Regions from separate parts of the Serratia sp. CoH_122_TC_1 genome, predicted to be linked through region 3. Evidence: predicted binding sites of a transcription regulator. Region 3 holds the regulator's gene; each other region holds the start of a gene.
What was found. Region 3 encodes CRP, which controls carbon source genes, mostly activating them, when cyclic AMP is high. Its sites were predicted from a motif close to ATGTGANNNNNNTCACAT; they were not measured.

Region 1 (2,203 bases), on a different contig from region 3:
TGACTGCCTGCGGCGATAAAGAGCCGGAACAACGCAAGGCGTTTATTGATTACTTACAGAATACGGTGATGCGCAGCGGCGTGAAAATCCCGACGCTGAGCGAAGACCAGAAACAGAAATTCGGTAACTATGCCGGGGATTACGCCATCTTGGTCGGTTTTTCCCAGCAATTGTCCAAGTCATTGGATGCGAGCCTGACACCGGCGTTGGATCAGATTAACCAGATCCGCACCGCACAGGACTACATGAGCAAACGTGATACGTTGCAGCAGTCCGTTGGAGCGCTGAACCTGCTGGGGCAGCAGATTCAGTCGGCGAAGTCACAGGCAGACACTGCCCGGGCAGCACTGAAGCAACCCGACGATCTGAAAGCCGTGTATAACCAGGCTTATGACAAGATTGTCACCGGGCCGGCCAATGCGCTGATGCCGGTTATTCCTACCACCGCCAGTTTCGTCCAGGATCTGGTTCAGGTCGGGGATTTCCTGCGTACCCAAGGTAATCAGGTTAGCTTCAACAATAACGGCGTGCAGTTCCGTACTTCCCAGCAGGCGACGCAGTACAACACCATGATGTCGAATCTGGTGGCCAAGCAGCAGGATTTGCTGAATGCACAGAAAACCGTCTCAAGCGTGACCCAGTAATTGTAGAAAGGCCGAAGCCGATGTTCCGGCTTCTGCCTTTCTGTTCCAGGTATTCCCTTCCAGTCTTTCCAACAGCTTGCCCACTTCTTGCGCGACGCTTCTGTACTACACTTCAATTAATCATCGTTTTTCGACATGTAGTTTTCTTTCATTCATCGCCCCGTTATTTCCCGACGGGATGAATGCTCACAGGGAAGACCACCCCCAAGCCAGGATTCGGTAGTGACCGAAAAATAGATTGTGATAAACATCACAATTTAAAAACAAACACGCATCAATTAAATGTGACCAGCATCACATTTAATTGAGTTTTAGGCGCATTTTGTTCTCGTTGTGGCTTTTTTACACTCATTAAATGTGAGCTGAATCACTATAAGTAACCTGTTTATGGGGGTGTTTGTGTGATGTTAATCACAAAAAATCCGTGAAGTTCGCGCGGTAAAAACAGCGTGATAGAGTCCATTGCGCATACAGCAACAACACGGCTGGATCGTAACAACAATAATCACGCGCTCTATTGTCAGCGCGTAACAATAGGGGTGTGTTTTATGTTTTCACCAGACATCAAAGTCAAAGTTCAAAACTTTGGCCGCTTCTTAAGCAACATGGTGATGCCCAACATTGGCGCATTTATCGCCTGGGGTATCATCACTGCCTTATTCATTCCTACAGGTTGGCTGCCTAACGAAACCTTAGCCAAGCTGGTTGGCCCAATGATCACCTATCTGCTGCCGTTGCTTATCGGTTTCACCGGTGGCCGGTTGGTCGGTGGCGATCGCGGTGGCGTGGTCGGTGCGATCACCACCATGGGTGTGATTGTCGGGGCTGACATGCCGATGTTCCTCGGCGCGATGATTGCGGGTCCGTTGGGTGGCTGGGCGATAAAGCATTTTGACCGCTGGGTAGACGGCAAGATCAAAAGCGGTTTTGAGATGCTGGTGAACAACTTCTCTGCCGGCATTATCGGCATGCTGCTGGCAATTCTGGCCTTCTTGGGCATAGGCCCACTGGTCGAAGTGCTGTCGAAGCTATTGGCAGCCGGCGTGCATGTGATGGTGGTGAACAACCTGCTGCCACTGGCGTCGATCTTCGTCGAACCGGCGAAAATTCTCTTCCTGAACAACGCTATCAACCACGGCATATTCTCGCCACTGGGCATCCAGCAGGCGACCGAAGCCGGCAAATCTGTCTTCTTCCTGATCGAAGCTAACCCAGGCCCGGGTATGGGCGTGCTGATGGCCTACATGTTCTTTGGTCGCGGTAGTGCCAAGCAGTCTGCGGGTGGTGCGGCAATCATCCATTTCCTGGGGGGTATCCACGAAATTTACTTCCCGTACGTGCTGATGAATCCACGCCTGCTGCTGGCGGTAATCCTGGGCGGCATGACCGGCGTATTCACGCTCACCATGCTGAACGGCGGCCTGGTGTCCCCGGCCTCACCGGGTTCGATCCTGGCGGTGTTGGCAATGACGCCAAAAGGCGCTTACTTCGCCAACATTGCAGCCGTGGTCGCGGCCTTTGCCGTGTCCTTCGTGGTGTCAGCGTTCCTGCTGAAAACG
Region 2 (2,203 bases), on a different contig from region 3:
GGTTTTTGGCGCAGCAGCCGCATCGTCGTTGGCGGCCAGCGTCGACGGCATACTGGCCGCAGAACGCACAGGGGTTGTCACAGTTTTTCCTTACCGAACGTGGGGGTGTATTCAGCACTTCATGGGTTAACAAAATGATAGGGAGAGGGCAGTTTTTTGTCTAATATATTAATAATTAAAATTAAGACGTTTAAAGTATGAATATTGAATTGAGACATCTGCGCTATTTTGTTGCCGTGGCGGAAGAGTTGCACTTTGGGCGTGCAGCCGAACGCTTGCGGATTTCACAGCCGCCGCTTAGCCAGCAGATCCAGGCGTTGGAAGAGATGGTGGGGGCGCGTTTGTTGGCGCGCAACAACCGTAATGTCAGCCTGACGCAGGCGGGGGAGATGTTCCTGAAAGAAGCGTATCAGGTACTCGATCAGGTCGGCCGGGCGGCTGAGAAAGCGGCCAGACTGGAACGCGGGGAGTTGGGGGAGCTAACCATAGGTTTCACGTCCTCAGCCCCATTTATCAGCGTCGTATCACGCAGTTTGCGGGCTTTTCGGCAGCAACACCCACAGGTGCATATCAAAATGCGCGAAGTAAACACCAAACAGCAGATTGAACCCTTGCTTAATGGTGAACTGGATCTGGGCGTTATGCGTAATACGCGCTTACCAGACGCGTTGAAACATCAGCTTTTGCTGTGTGAACCCTTGGTGGCCGTGGTGCCGGAAGGGCATCCGTTAACCCATGTTGCACCCGGCACATTGCGTTTTCAGCATTTAGCGGAAGAGCCCTTCGTGTTTTTCTCCCGCGAGGTGGGCACCGCACTGCATGACGAAATTTTATCCTTGCTGGCCAAAGCGGGGATCACTCCTTACATCACGCAAGAGGTTGGCGAGGCGATGACCATTATCGGTCTGGTGTCTTCCGGGTTGGGTATTTCTATTCTGCCGGCGTCTTTCGCCCGCGTTAAAATTGATGGCGTGCAGTATTTGCCGTTGGCAGAACCGGGTGCCATGACGGAAGTTTGGTTGGTGCATCACCGGCAAAGGCCACTGACCGCAGCGGCCAAATCGCTGATGGCATTGCTGTTAACCTGAAGGCCAGGCTGGGCAAATAAAACACAATCCGCAGTGAAAGTGGGGTGAATTTGTGCAGCAAATCACATAACGAATCAAATAGTTGACGCTGTATTACAAAAGCCCCACCATAGCCGATAGTCTTTATTTAGAAGCGCGAAAAATAGTAGGAGCAGGTTTGTGATTGCTGTTGGGCAGCCTGGGCATATTGATCAAATCAAGCAAACAAATGCAGGGGCAGTTTATCGGTTAATCGATCAACTGGGCCCCATTTCGCGTATCGAATTATCCAAACGCGCGCAGCTCGCTCCCGCCAGTATCACCAAAATTGTTCGCGAACTGCTGGAAGCGCATCTGGTTAAAGAAACCGAATACCAGGAAGTGGGCAGCCGTGGCCGTCCTGCCGTGGGGTTGGTGCTGGACACCGAAGCCTGGCACTATCTGTCCGCTCGCATCAGCCGTGGCACCATTACGCTGGCGCTGCGTGATATCAGCAGCAAATTGGTGGTCGAAGAGCTGTTGCCTCTGGCCGCCGAACACCCTGATCCCCTGCTAAAGCGTATTCTCGGTGAAGTAGATCAATTCTTCATTCGTCATCAAAGCAAGCTTGAGCGGCTGACGGCTATCGCCATTACGCTGCCAGGCATGGTTGACGCCGTTTCTGGTGTGGTGCACCGCATGCCGTTTTACGACGTCAAAGACATGCCCCTGGGACCGGCGCTGGAAACGCGTACCGGGCTACCGGTTTATCTGCAACACGACATTAGTGCCTGGACAATGGCCGAGGCCTTATACGGCGCATCTCGCGGCAGCCAAAACGTGATTCAGGTGGTGATCGACCACAACGTTGGCGCCGGCGTGATCACGGGCGGTAGAGTTCTGCATGCAGGCAGCCACAGTGTGGTAGAGATTGGCCATACTCAGGTCGATCCTTACGGCAAACGCTGTTACTGCGGTAACCACGGCTGTCTGGAAACTGTGGCCAGTATCGAAAACATGCTTGAAATCGCCCAGCAGCGCCTCGGTAGCTCAATGAGTTCAAGCTTGCATGGCGCACCACTGACGGTGGAGTCATTGTGTGATGCCGCGATGGCGGGCGATCAACTGGCTAAAGACATCATTCTTGGGGTGGGACA
Region 3 (2,203 bases):
CCACCGTGCGCAGCCGGCCGGCAATCACCTGTGCATTGCGGCGGATGATGGCTTCGGCCTGGCTTTGCTCCACCAGTTTTTGCACTTCTTCCGGCAGATGTAGACTGACGGTAATGTGTTCCTGCAGATCCAGTGCGACCTGAAAAGTACGCTGTAGGCGCTTTTGTTCGAGGTTACTGGCGTGCGGTAGAAAGTTAAGCTGCTGATACAGCAGGGTGATCAGATCCATCACTTTTTGCTGGCGTATCAACAGTGGCGGTAATGCGGTCTGTGGATCGGTATGCTGGGTCAGCAGCGAATATTTGGCCTCAAAGTAGTCCGCCAGTTCCAAATAGAGCTGATTGAGCGATTCGCGCATCGGTTGTTCTTTCCACAGCGTGAACCAAAACCAGGTAAACAGCCCGTACCAGGCGGTACCCACGACGTATAGCAGCGGTGCGTGCCAAAGCGGAACTGTACCGGCCATACTGAGGGAGAAAATGGCGGCAACCAGCGAGGCGGGCAACAGGCGGGCATGTAACGGACTTATTTCACCGCTGACGCCGAGAAGCAGTGCCAGGCCAAGCATCAACACCGGCAACGGCAAGTGCCAAAGCAATGCTTGCTGTAATAGCAGGCTGCTGAGTGCAAATAGAGAGCCACCGACGATCAGACGTTTGAAGAAGCGTTTGTGAGGGGTGTCTAGCCCGGCAATATTGCAGCAGGCAGGAACCAGGGAAAATAATAGGCCGTATTGCAGTTGGCCGCTCAACAGGCCGAGTAACACTGGCAGGCACAGCACCAGCGTTTGCCGCAGTGCATAGTTGACTTCCGGGTGGTAAATCAGTCTGCGCCACATGATGACTTGGGGCATAAAAAAACGGCGCGAATCATCGCGCCGTTTTTTCAGTGATTAACGCGTGCCGTAAACGACAATGGTTTTGCCGTGGGCGGAGATCAGGTTTTGATCTTCAAGCATTTTCAGAATACGGCCAACGGTTTCACGTGAACAACCGACGATTTGGCCAATTTCCTGACGAGTAATTTTAATCTGCATACCATCAGGATGGGTCATGGCATCAGGTTGTTTCGCCAGGTTCAGCAGTGTTTGCGCGATACGGCCTGTAACGTCCAGGAAGGCGAGGTTACCCACTTTCTCAGATGTTATCTGCAGACGGTTTGCCATCTGGGCTGACAGGCGCATCAGGATGTCCGGGTTGACCTGAATTAACTGGCGGAATTTCTTGTAGGAAATTTCAGCCACTTCACAGGCGGTCTTCGCCCTAACCCAGGCGCTACGCTCCTGACCTTCTTCAAATAATCCAAGCTCGCCGATGAAATCCCCCTGGTTAAGGTAGGATAAAATCATCTCTTTACCTTCTTCATCCTTAATCAGCACCGCGACGGAGCCTTTGACGATGTAGTAAAGCGTTTCGGCTTTTTCACCTTGGTGAATCAGCGTACTTTTGGATGGATATTTGTGGATATGGCAATGAGACAGGAACCATTCGAGAGTAGGGTCTGTTTGCGGTTTGCCGAGAACCATTCGCTGTTATCCTCTGTTGTTATCGCTGCCTTGTGTCACAGGGGTCAGAGTTCCCTGTAAAACCTGTTGTCGCCGTTGTTTTAATGGTGGCTATCAGCAGATTTTGAGGCGTGTCATAAATATACGCTGTCGCTCTAGCATATTAACTTGCCGGGAGAGCTGCAAGCTACATTCTGTTAACATACCGGTAAAGGAGCCTTTCCCTGGGAGTTTCCCTGAAATCAGTGTCCCGGAAAGATTTATTGCGGCTCTGTTTGTAGCACAGAGTGAGGCGGGTGTCTTGTGTTGTCTCGCTTCAGCATGATTAGCATCAGGTTCCGTTGCCAGTTTCTATGCGAAAGCGTACCCTGATTTTAAGAAATTAACCGGAGTGACCAGTATGCAGGCAAGAGTTAAGTGGGTGGAAGGGTTAACGTTTCTGGGTGAATCCGCGTCTGGCCATCAGGTGTTGATGGACGGCAATGCGGGCGACAAAGCGCCCAGCCCGATGGAAATGGTGCTGATGTCGGTAGGGGGCTGTAGTGCTATCGATGTGGTGTCGATCCTGCAAAAAGGGCGTAATGATGTGCGTGATTGCGAGGTCAAGCTGACTTCTGAACGACGTGAAGAAGCACCGCGGCTGTTCACCCATATCAACCTGCACTTTATCGTGAGCGGTAAAGATCTGAGCGACAAAAT
Region 4 (2,203 bases), on a different contig from region 3:
CCACAGGCGTGGTGGCCCATTAGGCGCCGTTTGTGCGGTTAAATAGCGTGAGCCGCTTACGCTGGCCTGCGCCAATTTCATTCGCAAATCGCGAATATCATCGCAACCAATGGTTTTGGCAAAGCGCGTGATCGTTGCCGGACTGACCCCTGCCTGGGTGGCAAGTAGCTCGATGGTGGCGGAAGACGCGAAGGCGACATCGTCCAAAATGGTTTGCGCGACCTTTGCTTCCTGCTGGCTGAATTGATTTTGGCGTGCGCGGATCTGATAGACAATGTCACCAATATCTTCGCAACCAATGGATTTGGCAAAACGACTGAGCGTTGTGGAACTGACGCCCGGTAGCTTACCGATGCCGGCGGCTGATGCGAAAGCGATATCCATGCTGCCCAATACAGGTTGAGCCACCGCGGTAGCGGCGCTTGCTGGTACGGGTTGGGTGCGCATCAAAGAGACAAAGTCGTTAAGATCCTGGCAGCCAAGGGACTGAGCAAAATGCGCGACGATCTCGGTACTGACACCGGCACGTTCGGCCAGCTGCTCAATGGTTGCCGTTGACGTGAATCCGGGATTATCCAGGATGGTTCGGGCAATTTTCGCCTCCTGGCGATTGAACGGGCTTTGGCGAAACTGAATGTGGTAAACGAGATCCATGACTGCAGTGTCCCTTCTGTTATGCCAATCGGCGATCTGTGTTCCAAACTAGCCTGTTTTTCGCGCGGCATAAAGCCATAACCAGAAGAATAAATTAATGAAAATAATTTTCAATTCATCCTGTGTAAAAACGAGATGCTCCTCTCATCGTTTAGTTGCCAATAATTTATCTTGCTGTTTTTAAAGGTTAAATAGGATTTATGGATTCTGTCTGCGAATAAAAGTCTATCGTCGATCACAGTGTTGAAAAAAATTTTCATGATAATTTTTAGTTAACAATTTGTTTTTTAAAGATTAAGTGAAAATCATAATCAAATCGTATGGATCTAAGGTATTTACAAGCGTGTTACAGCACTGTTTTATATTTGCACAGCCAAGGTGGCTAGTCACAATCGAGGCACCCAAAAATGCAAACAATCGTCTTATGCTGCGCTGCAGGAATGTCTACCAGCATGCTGGTACAAAAAATGAAAACCGAGGCACAAAAGCGTGCTTTGGATATTGAAATTGAAGCCGTACCCGTAGCGGATTTTGAACGCATCGTTGAAAGGGCGGACATTGTACTGTTAGGGCCACAGGTGAAATATGAACACGCGCGCCTTTCGGAACTGGCTGCCCCATTAGGCAAAACCGTTGCGGTTATTGATATGTTGGATTACGGCACCCTGCGTGGGGATAAGGTGCTGGACAAGGCACTGGGCCTGCTGGGCTGATAACACCCTGTGGGGCATTGCCCCTCAAACCCTATTTTTGATTATTTTACAGCGGATTATTTTATTAATCCGTCGGGGCTTGCTGTGCCTGGAATCAGGCCAGGGGAGGTAATGATGGATTTGGAAACGAGTGTTATGGAACTGCTGGTTCATGCCGGGAGTGCACGCAGTTCTCTGCTGTCGGCATTGCAACTGGCACGCCACGGTGAGTTTGACGCCGCGGATGTCAAGCTGGAAGAGGCGAAGTCCGGCATCGGCCGGGCGCATAGCATGCAGACGGAACTGATAGGCATGGACGAAGGCTGTGGAAAAATACCGGTCAGTTTAATTCTGGTGCATGCGCAGGACCATTTGATGAACGCGATGCTGATCCAGGATCTGGCCACTGACATGATCGAGCTTTATCGTCGTTTACCTCAAGGGGCAGGCAATGACTAAAATAACCGTAATTGGTGGTGGCAGTAGCTATACGCCAGAGCTGGTCGAAGGGTTGATCGCGCATTATCAGGATGTGCCATTGACCGAACTGGCGCTGGTGGATGTTGAATCCGGTCGGGAGAAAGTGGGCATCATTGCTGAACTGACCAAAAGAATGTTCAAACGTAACGGGTTGGAACAGGTGGTCGTTTCGGTGCATTTTTCGCTGGAGCCTGCCATCCGTGGTGCCCGCTTTGTGCTAACTCAACTGCGGGTGGGGCAATTGGCTGCCCGCGCAGCTGACGAACGCCTAGGGTTGAAATATCAACGTCTTGGACAGGAGACAACGGGCGTCGGTGGTTTTGCCAAAGCGCTACGGACCATTCCGGTGATGTTGGAGGTGGCCCGCACGGTGGAAG

Region 1: AC2FC2_RS09400 (PTS mannitol transporter subunit IICBA) is a predicted target of CRP. The motif match lies at 927-944, and genes of this name have one in related genera.
Region 2: mlc (sugar metabolism global transcriptional regulator Mlc) is a predicted target of CRP. The motif match lies at 1,139-1,156, and genes of this name have one in related genera.
Region 4: AC2FC2_RS04070 (PTS sugar transporter subunit IIB) is a predicted target of CRP. The motif match lies at 785-802, and genes of this name have one in related genera.

Annotation. Positions count from the first base shown of each region.
Region 1 covers NZ_JBXWLA010000006.1:85,259-87,461, forward strand. The annotation lists gene AC2FC2_RS09395 (DUF3053 domain-containing protein) at 1-644, shown strand, start outside; gene AC2FC2_RS09400 (PTS mannitol transporter subunit IICBA) at 1,193-2,203, shown strand, end outside.
Region 2 covers NZ_JBXWLA010000003.1:186,890-189,092, reverse strand. The annotation lists gene AC2FC2_RS05255 (MFS transporter) at 1-51, opposite strand, end outside; gene AC2FC2_RS05250 (LysR family transcriptional regulator) at 198-1,088, shown strand; gene mlc (sugar metabolism global transcriptional regulator Mlc) at 1,248-2,203, shown strand, end outside.
Region 3 covers NZ_JBXWLA010000013.1:20,872-23,074, reverse strand. The annotation lists gene AC2FC2_RS17095 (YccS/YhfK family putative transporter) at 1-838, opposite strand, end outside; gene crp (cAMP-activated global transcriptional regulator CRP) at 893-1,525, opposite strand; gene AC2FC2_RS17085 (OsmC family protein) at 1,905-2,203, shown strand, end outside.
Region 4 covers NZ_JBXWLA010000002.1:302,235-304,437, reverse strand. The annotation lists gene AC2FC2_RS04075 (MurR/RpiR family transcriptional regulator) at 1-654, opposite strand, end outside; gene AC2FC2_RS04070 (PTS sugar transporter subunit IIB) at 1,062-1,367, shown strand; gene AC2FC2_RS04065 (PTS lactose/cellobiose transporter subunit IIA) at 1,479-1,805, shown strand; gene AC2FC2_RS04060 (6-phospho-beta-glucosidase) at 1,798-2,203, shown strand, end outside.